DNA from 3 places in the Stenotrophomonas rhizophila genome. Region 3 is predicted to be linked to each of the others. Evidence: predicted binding sites of a transcription regulator. Region 3 holds the regulator's gene; each other region holds the start of a gene.
What was found. Region 3 encodes FliA, which starts transcription of late flagellar genes. Its sites were predicted from a motif close to TAAAGTTTNNCNNNCNNNGGCCGATAA; they were not measured.
Positions count from the first base shown of each region.

Region 1: the regulator FliA is predicted to act here: its motif matches at 3,265-3,291, upstream of BAY15_RS19650 (methyl-accepting chemotaxis protein).
Region 2: the regulator FliA is predicted to act here: its motif matches at 3,406-3,432, upstream of BAY15_RS17170 (methyl-accepting chemotaxis protein).

Region 1 covers NZ_CP016294.1:3,761,029-3,766,363, reverse strand. The annotation lists gene BAY15_RS16765 (response regulator) at 1-1,443, shown strand, start outside; gene BAY15_RS16760 (putative quinol monooxygenase) at 1,437-1,721, opposite strand; gene BAY15_RS16755 (SulP family inorganic anion transporter) at 1,790-3,244, shown strand; gene BAY15_RS19650 (methyl-accepting chemotaxis protein) at 3,413-5,335, shown strand, end outside.
Region 2 covers NZ_CP016294.1:3,850,104-3,855,438, reverse strand. The annotation lists gene BAY15_RS17190 (LysR family transcriptional regulator) at 1-792, shown strand, start outside; gene BAY15_RS17185 (SDR family oxidoreductase) at 921-1,676, shown strand; gene BAY15_RS17180 (Ohr family peroxiredoxin) at 1,709-2,215, shown strand; gene BAY15_RS17175 (bestrophin family protein) at 2,247-3,254, shown strand; gene BAY15_RS17170 (methyl-accepting chemotaxis protein) at 3,461-5,335, shown strand, end outside.
Region 3 covers NZ_CP016294.1:2,081,511-2,086,845, forward strand. The annotation lists gene BAY15_RS09390 (chemotaxis protein CheA) at 1-648, opposite strand, end outside; gene BAY15_RS09395 (protein phosphatase CheZ) at 653-1,267, opposite strand; gene cheY (chemotaxis response regulator CheY) at 1,267-1,659, opposite strand; gene BAY15_RS09405 (RNA polymerase sigma factor FliA) at 1,676-2,422, opposite strand; gene BAY15_RS09410 (MinD/ParA family ATP-binding protein) at 2,419-3,306, opposite strand; gene BAY15_RS09415 (AAA family ATPase) at 3,293-5,167, opposite strand; gene flhA (flagellar biosynthesis protein FlhA) at 5,319-5,335, opposite strand, start outside.

The DNA.
Region 1 (5,335 bases), 1.7 Mb from region 3:
CTTGGAGAGGACCTGGGGCCGGGCCGGATCGAGGCCTTGCTGGACCACCAGTTCGGGCCGATGAGCGCGTTGAAGGTGGCGCTGGCCGAAGGTGAGCGTTGGCAGGGCACCTTTGCCCTGCAGGTGCAGGGCAACCGGCGCATGACCGAGTGGCGGGTGACGCCCTACAGCGCTCCTGGCCTCGGCCTGGTGCTGGTCGAAGACATCACCGAGCGCCACGTGCGCGAACTGGAGCAGCGCCAGGAGCTGGAGAGCGCCAACAGCGAGCTGGCCTTCCAGATCGCCGAGCGCGAGCGCACCGAAATGGAGCTGATGCAGGCTCAGAAGATGGATTCGCTCGGCCAGCTGACCGGCGGTATCGCGCATGATTTCAACAACCTGCTGACCACCATCATCTCCGGCCTGGACATGATCGAGATGGCCGCCAGCAGCGGCAAGTGGGACAAGGCAAGCCGTTACGTCGACATCGCCACCGCCTCGGCACACCGCGCCGCGGCGCTGACCCAGCGCATGCTGGCCTTTGCCCGCAAGCAGCCGCTGGACCCGCAGACGTTCGACGTGGTTGCCCGCGTACGCTCGCTGGAAGACATGCTGCGGCGCTCGATCGGCGAGAACATCGAACTGGAACTGGAGCTGGGCGCCGAACCGCTGGTGGCCATGGCCGATCCCAACCAGTTCGAGAACGTCATGCTCAACCTGGTCATCAACGCGCGCGATGCGCTGGCCGGCCAGGGCCTGATCCGCATCCGCGCGGGCCGCGCGAGGGTCGAGCGTGACCACGAGCTGTCGCCGGGCAACTACATCACCATCAAAGTGATCGACAACGGAACCGGCATTCCACTGGACCTGATCAACAAGGTATTCGAACCGTTCTTCACCACCAAGCCGCAGGGCGAGGGCACCGGCCTGGGCCTGTCGATGACCTACGGCTTCGCGCGCCAGTCCGGCGGCAGCGCCCGTATTGCCAGCGAGCAGGGGGAAGGTGCCGAGATCGAACTGCTGTTGCCCGAGGGGCAGCAACAGGTCGAGATGGCGTCTGCGTCCACGGCGCAGGTGCAGGTGCAGCGCGGCCATGCCGAACGCATCCTGCTGGTGGACGACACCGATTCGGTGCGGATGATGGTGCGCGAGATGCTGCTCGAGGTCGGCTACCAGGTCGTGGAAGCCACCAACGCGCAGCAGGCGCTGCTGGAGCTGCATTCAGCGCGGGCCGTGGATCTGTTGTTGTCGGACGTCGGCCTGCCCGGCATGAACGGTCGCGACCTGGCGGATGCCGCGCGCGCGTTGCGCCCGAGCTTGCCGGTGCTGTTCATCACCGGCTATACGGAAAGCGCCGCCGTGCGCAACGAGTTCCTGGGCGAGGGGATGTCGCTGCTGCCCAAGCCGTTCAGCGTGCACGAGCTGCTGCACAGCGTTGGCGCGATGTTCGGCCCCCGTCAGTAACCGCCCACCGGTTCGGTTTCGAACCGTTCGCCGAAGCCGGTGATATGCGGGCGTGCGCGGGCAATGGCCTGCTGCACGCCTGGCAGCGCCAGCGAGGCGTGGTGGAGTTCAGCGCTGTCCCAGACTTCAGTGATCCAGATCGCGTCGGCATTTGCGGGATCCTTGGCCACCACGTAGCTCCGGCATCCCGGCATGGCCTGGGTGCCCTCCAGCAGGATCGCGATGACCGCGTCGCGCTCGCCGGGAGCGATGTTCATCTTTCCGATCAGACCGTACATGGATGCCTTCCTGCTGCTCGAGGGAGGGTCGATGGTATCCTGCGCGCCGTTCTGCCGCCTGGCCCCCCATGTCTGTCTCCTATCCCCCGCGCCAGCAGTGGCTCGGCAACATCCGTGGCGACCTGCTTTCCGGCACCGTGGTCGCCTTGGCGCTCATTCCTGAAGCCATTGCCTTCTCGATCATTGCCGGCGTGGACCCCAAGGTGGGCCTGTATGCGTCGTTCTGCATCGCCGTGGTCACCGCCATCGCAGGCGGCCGGCCAGGCATGATCTCGGCGGCCACCGGCGCAATGGCGCTGGTGATGGTGGACCTGGTGAAGGACCACGGCCTGCAGTATCTGCTGGCCGCGACGATCCTGGCCGGCCTGCTGCAGATCATCGCCGGCGCACTGAAGCTGGGCGCGCTGATGCGGTTCGTGTCGCGTTCGGTGATCACCGGCTTCGTCAACGCACTGGCCATCCTGATTTTCCTGGCACAGATGCCCGAGCTGATCGGGCGCTCGTGGCAGGTGTGGGCGGTGTGCGCGGCGGGGCTGGCCATCATCTACCTGCTGCCGCGGTTGACCCGCGCAGTGCCGTCGCCGCTGGTGGCCATCGTGGTGCTGACCGCGCTGTCGATCGGGCTGCATTGGGAAGTGCGGACCGTGGGCGACATGGGCGCACTGCCCGACAGCCTGCCCACGTTCCTGTTCCCCGATGTGCCGATGACGTGGGACACGCTGGCGCTGCTGCTGCCGGTCTCGGCAACCCTCGCGGTGGTGGGCCTGCTGGAGTCGATGATGACCGCGCAGATCGTCGAGGACATGACCGACACCCCGAGCCAGCGCAACCGTGAGTGCGCCGGCCAGGGCCTGGCCAACATCACCGCTGGCCTGTTCGGCGGCATGGGTGGCTGCGCGATGATCGGGCAGTCGGTCATCAATGTGTCCTCCGGCGGGCGTGGCCGGTTGTCCTGCCTGGTGGCAGGCGTGCTGCTGTTGCTGCTGGTGGTGTACGGGCACGACTGGGTGCGGCAGATTCCCATGGCCGCGTTGGTGGCGGTGATGATCATGGTCAGCATCGGGACCTTCCACTGGCGTTCCTTTGCCGAGTTCCGCGTGCACCCCATGAGCTCCTCGGTGGTGATGGTGGCCACCGTCGTGGTGACCGTGGCCACCCACGACCTGGCCAAGGGCGTGCTGACCGGAGTGCTGCTGTCGGCGTTGTTCTTCGCGCGCAAGGTGGGTCGGCTGCTGGTCGTCACCGACCACACCGATGCCGACGGAGTCCGCACCTACACGGCGACCGGGCAGGTGTTCTTCGCTTCGGCGGGGCAGTTCGGCGAGAGCTTTGATTACCAGGAAGTGCCGGCGCGGGTACGGATCGACCTCAGCCAGGCGCACTTCTGGGACCTGAGTGCGGTTGGCGCACTGGACAGGGTTACCCTCAAACTGCGCGGGCATGGGGCGCAGGTCGAGGTGATCGGACTCAATGCCGCCAGCCAGACGTTGGTGGAGCGGCTGGGTGGCCGTACGCCTCACTGAACCCGGTCAGGATCCGGCGCTCAACATCTCCAGCACAGGGCCGCTACCAGCGTATGACCCGACCTGCATGTGCGTTGCACCGTGCCGGGCGGGCCGCAATGGACTGCGTGACGTAGTAGCGGTGCCCTCGGGCGCGCGCTGTTCTGTACTCCTGCCTGGAACACCCCCATGTCCACGTCCCGCCCGTCCGCTTCCAAGCGTCCCGGCAGCATCGCCAACCGGCTGATGCTCGGAACCGCGCTGATCGCCATGCTCTGCTTCGGCGTGACCGCCGCCCTCAGTTACCGCGAAGCCAGCCAGGCGCTGCTCGAATCGTCGCGGCGGACCATGGAAAGCCAGGCCGAGGCCGAATCGCGCCGGGTCGGTGCCGACCTGGCCGCCGCGTTTTCCACCAGCCAGGCACTGGCCGACAGCCTGGTGGTGCAGCACCGCGCTGCCACCCTGTCGCGCGCGACTGCCGCACAGGTGCTGCACCAGCAGCTGCAATCGCACCCGGAATGGGTGGGCCTGGGCACGCTGTGGGAACCGCAGGCCTTCGATGGCAGGGACGCCGACTTCGTCGGTGCCGAAGCCCACGATGCCACCGGCCGCTTCATGAGCTACTGGGCCTGGCAGGACGGCGCGCCGGTGCAGGATGTACTCAAGGGCTATGACGTCCCCGGCGATGGTGACTGGTACCTGCGCCCGCGTGAGCTCAAGCGGCAGGCCGTGAGCGAGCCGTACCGTTATGAGATCGGCGGCAGGCAGGTGCTGATGACCACGCTGTCGACCCCGGTGCTCGACAACGGACAGTTCCTGGGCGCGGTCACCGTGGACTTCGGCCTGGCTGCACTGCAGGAGCGTCTGGCGGCGCTGCGCCCGATGGGGCAGGGCCATGTCGAACTCATCTCGCCCGGCGGCATCGTGCTGGCCGCGCAGGATGCCAAGCAGATCGGCCAGCGCCGCGACGATGCCGTCACTGCGCAGGTCCTTGCAGCCGTGGCGCGTGACCAGCGCTTCGAGGCGTTCACTCCGGATGCCGCAGGCAACGTGAAAGCGTATGTGCCGCTGCGCATCGGTGGCAGCCAAGAGCGGTTCGCGCTGGGCGTGATCGTGCCGTATGCGCTGATCACCGAACAGGCGCGCTCGCTGCTGTGGATCATCCTCGGCGTTGGCCTGGGCGCGGCACTGGTGCTCAGCGCCAGCGTATACGTGCTGCTGCGCCGCCAGGCGATCCGCCCGCTTGCCGATGCCGTGCGGCTCTCGGCGGATGTGGCCGAAGGCCGCCTGGACACCCCGCTGCCGTCGCCACGCGACGACGAGGTTGGCCGCCTGTTGGAGTCCATGCAGCGCATGCGCGGCCAGCTGCGCGCGGTGATGGCCGCGCAGGGCGAGATGGCGCAACGCCATGAAGCCGGCGAACTCGGCTACCGGATGGATGCGCAGGCCTTCCCGGGCGCGTACGGGCGCATGGTCGAAGACACCAACCAGCTGGTGGGCGCCAACATTGCCGTCACCCGTCGCCTGGTCGAGGTAATGCAGCGCTATGCGGTAGGCGATCTGTCGCAGGACATGGACCGCCTGCCCGGCGACCAGGCCGTGTTCACCGATGCAATGGACACCACCAAGGCCAACCTGCGCGCGATCAATACCCAGATCCGCGACCTGGCCGGTGCCGCCGCGCGCGGCGACTTCAGCCAGCGCGGCGATGGGGTGCGCTTCGACCACGACTTCCGCGCCATGGTCGAAAACCTCAACACCATGATGCAGGTGAGCGACGACAACCTGCAGCAGATCTCCGCGCTGCTGCGCGCGATCGCCGCCGGCGACCTCACCGCACGCATGCACGGCCAGTTCCACGGCGTGTTCGCGCAGATGCGCGACGATGCCGATACCACCGTGACCCAGCTGACCGACATCGTCGGTCGTATCCAGCAGGCGACCGACAGCATCAACCTGGCGGCGGGCGAAATCGCCTCGGGCAACAGCGATCTGTCGCGCCGTACCGAACAGCAGGCCGCGAGCCTGGAGGAAACCGCCGCGTCGATGGAGGAACTGACCTCCACCGTGCGCCAGAACGCCGACCACGCCGTACAGGCCAACCAGCTGGCG
Region 2 (5,335 bases), 1.8 Mb from region 3:
GGCGAGCTGTTCCACGACGGCTGCCGCCCCGGTGTCGACCGCATCCTGCAGGCGCTGGAGGAAATGCGCGACCTGCGTGACGGGCCGCCACGGGGGCACCTGCGGGTGAGTGCCACGCACGGGTTCGGGCGCAAGGTGATCGCGCCGCTGCTGTCGGCATTCCGGGCCCACTTCCCCGATGTCACCCTCGAACTGCAGCTGGAAGAGCGCCCGCTGGACCTGGCCGCCGACCGGATCGATGTGGCGTTCCGCGACGGCGTGCTGGAAGACAGCGAGGTCATCGCAAAGCACCTGATCCCGATGCAGATGCTGGTCTGCGCCGCACCGGACTATGTGGTGCGGCACGGCCTGCCGGCCACCGTTGGCGAACTGGCCGCGCATGCCTGCATCAGCCAGCGACAGGCCAACGGGCGGCTGCAGCCTTGGGAGTTTCGTGTGGAAGGCCGGCCACTGAGCGTGGAACCGGCGTCGGCGCTGGTGTTCAACGACGCCGACCTGGCGCTGCAGGCGGTCCTGCAGGGACAGGGCCTGGCGCAGCTGCCGAACTACCAGGTGCGCGCTGCGCTGGATGCCGGGTTGGCGGTCAGCTGCCTGGACCAGTACGCCGCCGACGACCGCGGGCACTACCTGTGCTATCTCAGCCGACGCCAGCTGCCCAAGCGCATCCGCGCGTTCATCGATTTCATCACCAGCGAGGTGCGTGCACTCGACCTGGACGTGGTGACCCATTGGGAAAGCGTGCAGCAGGCCAGTGCACCGGCGCGCGACGTCGATGCCGGCGCGTGGCAATGAACGCCATTGGTGCCTGACAGGCAACAGTGCGCGTCCGCGCGCGGACCTACTGCCGCCGCAGCGGCCTGCCTAGCATCGTCACATGCCCCGGCCACCGGGGTTCCACCTTCCCCTCCTGGAGCAAGTACATGAAGATCCTGGTCATCGGCGGCACCGGCCGCATTGGCAGCAAGGTCGTCGACCGCCTGCGCGCGGCAGGCCATGACATCGTCATCGCCGCACCGTCCACCGGCATCGACATCATCAGCGGCGACGGCCTGGAGGCGGCCATGGCCGGCACCGACGTGGTCATCGACCTGGCCAACTCGCCATCGTTCGAAGACGCAGAGGTGCTGGCCTTCTTCCAGACCGCGGGGCGCAACATCCTGGCCGCCGAAGCCAAGGCCGGCGTACGCCATCACGTGGCCCTCTCCGTGGTGGGCACCGACAAGCTGGCGGCCAGTGGCTACTTCCGCGGCAAGATCGCGCAGGAAAGGTTGATCCGCGAGGCGGGCATCGCCTACACCATCATCCATTCCACCCAGTTCTTCGAATTCCTGCCGGGCATCCTGCAGTCCGCCGGTGAAGCGCTGCGCCTGCCCACCGCGCTGGTGCAGCCGATTTCGGCGGACGACGTGGCCGACGCAGTGGCGCGCATCGCGCTGCAGCCTGCCGTCAACGGGGTGGTGGAGATCGCCGGCCCCGAGCGCGCACCGATGGACGAACTGGCACAGCGCTTCCTCGACCGTACCCACGATCCCCGCCAGGTGGTGGGCGACGCACAGGCACCGTACTTCGGTGCGCAACTGCAGGACGACACGCTGGTGCCGGTCGGCCAGGCGTGGCTGGGCCGGCAGGGCTTCGATGCCTGGCTGCAGCAGTCCGGGTGGGTACGCAGCAACTGATTGCCCGTCCGCCCGCACCTCGTGGAAACGCCATGTCCGACCTGAAGCCGCCGTCGCCCACCGTTCTCGACAAATACCGTGGCGACGAGGTGCGCCCGCTCTACACCGGGCGGGTGCGGGTGAGCGGCGGCGAGACGGGACACGGACGCGCTTCGGGCGTGGTCGTCTCCGACGATGGCGCCTTGGCACTCGACCTGCGCCTGCCTCCCTCGCTGGGCGGTCCAGGGGGCGGCAGCAACCCCGAGCAGCTGTTGGCTGCCGGCTATGCGGCCTGCTTCCACGGCGCGATGAACCTGCTGGCCAGCCGTGCCGGGCTGGTGCTGGTAGACCCCTGCATCGAGGTGTCGGTGACCTTCTCGCGCGACCCGATCGACGGCCTGTACCTGCTGTCGGCCGAGGTGGAAGCCTACCTGCCCGGCCTGGAGGCCGGCGTGGCTGCCGAGCTGGTGCGCAACACCGAACGTGTCTGCCCCTACGCAAAGATGTTCCGCAACGGCATCACCCACGTGGTGAGCGTGGTGCCCACCGCCGCCCCCTGAGCGGCGCTTCCCCCTGCTGGAGAACACCCTCATGCACGCCGGCCGCTCCTATACCTTCACCGAGTTCCTGCTGTGGACCCGCCGCCCGCTGTACCTGCTGATCCTGCTGGATGTGGCGCTGGTGGCGCTGTACCAGCTCGGCGGGCTGCACTGGCTGGCGGTGCCATGGAACGTGATCTTCATGCTGGGTACCAGCGTGGCGCTGATCGCAGGCTTCAAGAACACCCAGACCTACAACCGGTTGTGGGAAGCGCAGCAGGTGTGGGCCTCCATCACCGCCGCCAGCCGCCTGTGGGGCACGATGAGCCGCGACTACGTGGCCCATCCCGAACACACCCGGCGGCTGGTGTACCGCCACCTGGCGTGGCTGACCGCGCTACGCTACCAGATGCGCGAAACCAAACCCTGGGAGACCGTGCAGCTGGCGCCCAACGTCGAGTACCGCAAGCGCTATGACGTGCCGGAAAAGGTGCGCACGCTGGATGCCGAGCTGATCAAGTACGTCACTCCCGAAGAGCGCTCGCGCATCCTGGGCGCTGGCGGCAAGGCCACCGAAGTACTTTCCCTGCAGGGCGCATCGCTGCGTCAGCTGCTGGATGCAGGTGACATACCGCAGGCCAGCTTCGCCGAACTGCAGCGCGTGCTGCGCGACCTGCACGACCAGCAGGCGCGCAGCGAACGGATCAAGAACTACCCCTACCCGCGCCAGTACGCGGTGATCAACGTGATCTTTGTCCGCATCCTGTGCCTGCTGCTGCCACTGGGCATGATCGACCTGCTGGCACCCATGAACGACACCGTGGGCGGGGCGATGGCCGGGCAGATGGTGTGGCTGGCGATTCCGTTGAGCGTGCTGGTGTCGTGGATGTACGCCGCGCTGGACCAGGTCGGCGAAAGCAGCGCCAATCCCTTCGAAGGTGGCGCCAACGACATTCCGATTTCGCAGCTGTGCACCTCCATCGAGCTGGACCTGCGCCGGCTGCTGGATGAGCGCGACATTCCGGTGCCGCAGGTGCCGGCCAGCCCCATCGTGATGTGATCGCGCCGGCGTTGCGCACTACGTTGGCCTCTGCCGCGGGTGCACCTCCCCAATCCAATGCCCGCACCGCCGACCGTCATCGTGCGGTCTTCAACGCCCGCTACAACGTAGGCACTGCGCGGACAGCGCAGGATGCAGGTGGATCCAGCCCTAAAGTCCAAGCGAATGCGGCCGATACCGATGCGTCCTTCTGTCTGGAGTGCGTCATGTCGGCCATCCCCCGCCGTGTGCTGTCGTCCCTCGCCCGCAGGGCTGAACCCCTGCGCCGGCTCAGCGTGGCGCGCAAGCTGAAAATCAGCCTGGTGGCCTGTGCAGCGGGCCTGCTGCTGGTGGCCGCCGTCTACGCCTGGACAAGGTACAACAGCGAACGCGCCGCCGACACCTTCGCCTCCCATCAGCAGGCGACCAGCCTGATGGCGGCACTGGGCACCCAGGTGGCCGATGCCCGCCGCCTGCAGACCCGCTACGCAGCGAGCTTCGACGATGCCGACCGGGAGGCGCTGCAGCAGGCACGCCAACGCCTGCAGGTGTCGCTGGAGGCACTGCAGCGCACCGCCGCCGCCAACGGCAATGCGGCTTCACTCAGGGCACTGGCCACCCGCATCGGCGAGTTTGCCGAGGGGATCAACGCGCTGAATGCACGCGTGGATGAAATGGGAAGGGGCGAGGCCGGGCTGCGCGCGCAGCTGGAGGCCGCCGCTGCTGCGATGGAGGCCGAGCTGGCCCCCCTGCAACAACCCGCACTGGACGCCCAGTGGCAGGCCATCCGCCGGCAGGAAGCGCTGCTGCTGCTCAGCGGCGATTCCACCCATGCCGACCGCGCCAGCGAAGCCAAGCTGCCGTTCGAACTGGCGCTGGCAGCGCCGGGCGTGCCGGCGGCCGCCCAGGACGCGCTTCGCACCGCGATGGACAGCTACCAGGGTGCACTGCTTGGCTACACCGCCGCGCGAGTGGGGTTGGATGTGGAAGCGCAGTCGCTGGCCGATACCGCTGCACAGATCGCGCCGTCGCTTGAGCAGGTGCAGCGTGCACAGGCAACGGCGCTGGAGGCCGCGCGTGGGCGCCTGCAGGCACAGGCGAGGGCGATGACGGTGGTGTTCGCGGTCACGCTGCTGCTGGTGGCTGGGTTGCTGATCGCCACGTTGCTGCTGACCCTGCAGGCGGTGCAGCGCCCGATCGCCAACACGTTGCGCTTCGCCGAGGACATCGCCGAGGACCGGCTGGATACGGTGCTGGTCGTGCATAACCCGCACGATGAGTTCGGCCAGCTGGCGCAACGCCTGCGACATATGCAGGAACGGCTGCGCGGCCGGATCGTGGCCGAGCGGGCCGCCGCGCGCGACAACACCCGTGCGCGCCAGGCCCTGGACAGTGCCCAGACCGGCTTGATGGTGCTGGAGCCTGACGGCCGCATCGGCTTCCTCAACCATGCGCTGTGCACTGCGCTGGGCTGCACGCCCAGCCAGTGGCAGGGCCAACCGGCGCAGGTGCTGCATCCGGTGTTTGCGGGCGTCGCCGCGCAGCTGCAGCGCGGCCATGCCAGTGCACACGAGATCGAGCAGGGCGGAATCCGCTATCAGCTGGTACTCAACCCCATCCTCGACCACGACCAGTTGCTGGGAGCCGCAGTGGAATGGCGCAGCCGCGCGCTGGAAACCACGGTCGAAACCGAAGTGGCCGCGCTGGTGGACGCCGCCGCGCAGGGTCAGCTGCAGGCGCGTATCGCGGTGAACGACAAGCAGGGTTTCGTGCTGACCTTGGCGGTGAGCATCAACCGCCTGCTGGATACCTTCCAGGGCAACCTGGCCGGGCTGCAGGCGCTGCTGTCCGGGCTGGCGCACGGTGACCTGGGCGTTCGCATGCAGGGTGACTACCAGGGCGTGTTCGCGCAGATGCGCGACGATGCCAACGCCAGCGTGGCACAGCTGGCCGACATCGTGGCGCGCATCCAGCACGCCACCGCGGCGATCAACGGCGCGGCTGGTGAAATCGTGGCCGGCAACCGTGACCTCGCCGAACGCACGGAACGGCAGGCGGCGCATCTTGAAGAAACCGCGTCCTCCATGGAGGAACTCACTGCA
Region 3 (5,335 bases):
CGGGGCCGGAGCGGCGACCGGGCGCGGCGCGACGGCCGGGGCGGGTGCCGCTGCGGCCACGCTCTGCGCGCCGGGAGCGGCGCCGCCATGCAGCTGGTCGAGCAGGGCTTCGAATTCGTCTTCGCCGATCAGGCCATCGTCGTTCTTTTTCGCCACGGCAGTGGGAGCCGCGCCGCCGTGCAGGGTATCCAGCAGGGCTTCGAATTCATCGTCGGTGATGAGCTCGCCGCTCGAGGCGGCCGCCGTCGCGGCCGGTGCCGGCGTGGCCGGTCCGTTGACGTCGAACTGCGCGATCAGTTCCGGCGGGGCATAGCCCGGCTCGGTGCCGGCGGCCACCGAATCCAGCATCGACTGCAGGTAATCCAGCGATTGCTGGCCGGCGTCGAAATGGTGGGCCTGCAGCACGGCCTGGCCCGAGCGGGCCATGCCAAGGGTTTCTTCGGCGGCGTGGCACAGCTCGACCATGGCCTGGATGCCCAGGAAGCCGGCACCGCCCTTGAGCGTGTGGAACCCGCGGAACACCGCGTTGAGCTGGTCGCTGTCCTGGGGCGACTGCTCCAGCGACACCAGCTGTTCGCCGAGGCGATCCAGGATCTCCTGGGCCTCGAGGATGAAGTCTGCAGCAATGTCGTCTGGAACAGCACTCATGGTTTCAAAGCCCCAAATCGGAAAGCAGGTCGTCGGCGTCGACCTGTGACACCTGATGGCGGTCCAGGCCGCTCACGGCCGGACCGGCCAGGCCGTTGTCGCGCTTGTGCGCGCTGTCGTCCGGCGGCGGCAGGCCGAGCGCGCCGAAGCCTTCGTGCACGCGGCGCACGATGCCCACCACGCGGCGGATGATCTGCCCGGTGAGATCCTGGTAGCTCTGGGTGAGCGCGATCTCGGTGAGGTTGTGGCGGATGCGGTCCAGCTGCTGGTCCTGGTCCGGGCTCAGCCCGTTGGCACGCAGCTGCTCGGTGAGCGCGCGGCATTCCTCGGCCAGGTCCAGGGTGCGGTGGGTGGCCTGTTCGGTCATCGCCACCACGTGGTCCAGGCGCGCGCAGGCATCGTCAAGCTCGCCGGCTTCGCTGGGCAGGGTGGGCAGTTCGCCCAGCGCCTGGCCCAGTTCGCGGGCAAGGCGGTTCAGCCCGGCCATCATCGGCTGGGTGCGCAGCGCGGCCAGGGCGTCGATTTCCCGGCGCCAGCCGGCTTCGTCGCCGCTTTCCAGCGCGGCCAGGGCATCCTGCAGGCGCTGCACCAGCGCCGATTTGTCGCGAAGGGTTTCCATCACGCGCTGGCCGCCAGGCGCTCGAAGATCTTGCCGAGCTTTTCTTCCAGGGTCTGGGCGGTGAACGGCTTGATGATGTAGCCGTTCACGCCGGACTGGGCGGCTTCAATGATCTGCTCGCGCTTGGCTTCGGCGGTGACCATCAGCACCGGCAGGGTCTTGAGCTTGGCGTCGGCGCGGATCGCCTTGAGCAGGTCGATACCGGTCATGACCGGCATGTTCCAGTCGGTGACCACGAAATCGAACGACTGGCTCTGCAGCAGGGCCAGCGCGGCATGCCCGTCCTCGGCTTCGGCCGTATTGGTGAAGCCCAGATCGCCCAGCAGGTTCTTGACGATACGACGCATGGTCGAGAAGTCGTCGACGATCAGGATACGCATGTTCTTGTTCAAAGCACTTTCCTCGGTATCAAGTGTTCTCGAGGCCGGCGTCGGCCGCCTCGAAGATCTTCAGTCGGCCACGCAGGCGCAGCACTGCCTGGCCATGGATCTGGCAGACGCGCGACTCGCTGACGCCGAGCACCGCGCCGATCTCTTTCAGGTTCAGTTCCTGCTCGTAGTACAGCGACAGCACCAGCTGTTCGCGTTCGGGCAGCAGGCCGATCGCATTGCCCAGCTCGCGGCCGAATTCGCCGCGCTCCAGCACCTGCTGCGGAGTCGGGCCGCCCTGGGCGACGGTATCCAGCTCGCCCTGGTCTTCGATCCGCGATTCCAGGCTCAGCACCTGGCCACGCGCGGCGTCTTCCATCAGGCGCAGGTAGTCGGGCAGCGGCATGTCCATCGCGGCGGCCACTTCGGTGGCGCTGGCGGCGCGGCCGGTGGTCTGCTCCAGCCGGCGGATGGTGGACGCGGCGTCGCGGGCACGGCGGTGCACCGAACGCGGCACCCAGTCGCCGCGGCGGATCTCGTCGATCATCGAGCCGCGGATGCGGATCGAGGCGTAGGTTTCGAACGAGGCGCCCTGGTCGGCGTCGTAGCTGCGCGAGGCCTCGATCAGGCCCATCATGCCGGCCTGGATCAGGTCGTCGACTTCAACGCTGGCCGGCAGGCGTGCGGCCAGGTGGTGGGCGATGCGCCGGACCAGGTCCGAGTGCTGGGCAATGCACTCGTTGGCAGCGGCGCGCTGCACCTCTTTGTATTGTGCGGCGCCTTTCATGCGGTCACCCCGCGTTGCTTGAGGATGCGTTCCAGGAAGAATTCAACGCCGCCGCGCGGCTCGGTCGGGGCCTGCCAGCGGGCGGTGCGCCGGGCGATCTCGGCGATCGCCTGCGCCGACGGGCTGGACGGGTAGGCCTTCACCACCGGCTGCTGGCGCTGCACCGACAGGCGCAACCAGTCGTCCTGCGGCACGCAGCCCAGGTAGTTCAGCGAGACATCGGCCAGGAACTTGTCACAGACCCGGCTCAGCTTTTCGTAGAGCACGCGGCCTTCGTTCGGATCACGCACCATGTTGGCGACCACCTGGATGCGGTCCACGCCACGTTCGCGCGAGAGCACCTTGATCAGCGCATAGGCATCGGTGATCGAGGCCGGTTCGTCGCAGACCACCACCACGGTGTCCTGGGCGGCCTGGCAGAAGGTGAGCACGCCGTCGGTGATGCCGGCGGCGGTGTCGACCACCATGAAGTCCAGATCGCGTTCCAGTTCGGAGAACACGTTGACCAGGCCCACGTGTTCGGCCGGCTGCAGTTCGGCCATGTGGCGGCGGCCCGACGCGGCCGGCACCACCAGCACGCCACCCGGGCCTTCCAGGATCACTTCATCCAGCGTGCAGCGCCCGGCGACCAGGTCGGCCAGGGTCAGCTTGGGCTGCAGGCCCAGGATCACATCGATGTTGGCCAGGCCCAGGTCGGCATCCAGCAGCAGCGTGCGCTTGCCCATGTCGGCCAGCGCCACGGCCAGGTTGGCCGACACATTGGTCTTGCCCACGCCGCCCTTGCCGCCGGTGACGGCGATGGTGCGGACCGGGCCCAGCGGCTGGCTGCGGGTGGCCGACAACGGGAAGGTCCTGGTCAGGTTTTCATACTCACGCGACGGCATGGTTCAACTCCGGGTTGCAGGGCATATCGGCCGCGCGGCGCAAATCTTCAAGGCGAAGTACAAGATTGGCTGCACTGGCCCGGTGCAGGTCTTCGGGAACGTCCTGCCCGTCGGTGACCCAGGTGATCGGCAGGCGGTGGTCGACGGCCACCGACAGCGCGGTACCGAAGCGGCCGGTCTCGTCCAGCTTGCTCAGCACCACGCCCTGCGGGTTGGCGCCGCTGAAGCGGCGGACCACCTCGTCCATGTCGCCGAAGCTGGTGTTGGCCGGCAGCACCAGCAGCGTGCGGATCTGCGGGGCGGCGCGGAGCCACTGCAGCTGGGCGGCCAGGGCGCGGTCACGCGGGCCCAGGCCGGCGGTGTCGATCAGCACCAGCTTGTAGTCCTTCAGGCGCTCCAGCAGCTGGGCCAGGTCGCTGCCACTGTTGGCTTCATGCACGGCGATGCCGAGCTGGCGGCCGAAGCCGTACAGCTGTTCGCGGGCGCCGATGCGGGCGGTATCGGTGGTGACCAGGGCCACGTCGCGGGCGGCGTGGGCTTCGGCGAAGCGCGAGGCCAGCTTGGCGATGGTGGTGGTCTTGCCGGCACCGGTGGGACCGACCAGGGCGATCACGCCGCCGGCCTCCAGCGGGTCGACCGGGGCGATCGGCAGCTTCTTGGACAGCAGCCCCAGCATCAGGCCACGGCCACGGTGGGCTTCGGTGTCCAGCGGGATCTGCAGGGCCACATCGCGGCAGATGCCGGCGTCGAAACCGTATTCGTCCATCAGGTCCAGCGCGGCGGCACGCACCGCCGAGCCGCGCAGGCGCTCGTCGGTGAAGCGGTTCATTTCGCGCTCGATGACGGTGCGCATGCCGGCCACTTCATTCCGCAGCTGGCGCAGTTCCTCATCGTCGCGGACCAGGGTGACCGGGGCGGCGACGGCAGGCACCGGGGCGGTGATGACCTCGGCCGGCACCGTCGGTTCGTTGGCGGCCTGCAGCGACGGCTCGACCGGTGCAGCAACGGTCATGGCGGCGACCGGCGCGGCGATGGCGTCCACAACCACCGGAGCGGGCGCGGCAAACACCGCCGAATCGTCGATCTGGATGGCCGGGCTGGCCGCGGCCGGGACCACCGGCACGGTTTCCCACAGCGGCGCCGCCGGGGCCTCAAGGGGAGCCCGCTGCATCTGCTGCGCCGGCATCTGCGGCAGCTGCGGCGGGATGCTGGTGCGGCCTGCCGGAGCGTGCATCTCGAACAGCGGTGCTTCGTCCAGCGGCGGGTCGATGATGAAGCGGGCGCGGTTGGCCGGGGCCGGCGCAGCGGCGCGGACCGGTGCTTCCACTGCCACCGGTGCGGCGTCGGCGACCGGCGCGACCACGGTGCGTTCGGCGGCGGCAGCCTGCTCAACATTGAACGGGGCGAAGATCTGTTCCGGCAGATGGGTGGCCGGCTGCACGTTGGCGCGGGCCAGGGTGGCGGCAAAGCCGCTGCTGCCCGGCGGCGGCACGATTTCGTTGGCGCTGTCCAGGGTGCGGCCGGTCGCGCCGACGGCGGCGCGGGCGAGGGCGGCCACGGCCGAGGTGGTGGCCGCCACCGGTTCCGGCGCGGCGGCCGGTGCCTTGCGGCGGGTCACCGCGGCGATCACCGCATCGGCGGCGTTGCGCGGGCGCGGGGCCGGCGGCGGCGGCGCCACGTCCTTGCGCGCCGCTTCCAGTGCACGCTGCACCGCGCCTTCGTCATAGTTCGCCGCGGCCACGATTTCCACGCCTTCCTCGATCCGGCGATTGGACAGGATCACGGCATCCGGACCGTGTTCCTTGCGCACCAGGTTCATGGCAGAGCGCATATCGGGAGCGACGAAGCGTTTGATTTTCATGCTGTGGTACCGGGACTGGGGCGGCTGGGGGGTGGAAGGGAAGCGCTGGTTGTCGGTGGTCTGCACGGTCCGGGTTTCCCTTCTTGTCCTGCTGCGGTGATTGCGAAATGGGGGTGTCTGTTTTCTGACGCGTTGCTGTCGGAGTTCCGGCTCAGCTGATCGTGCCGA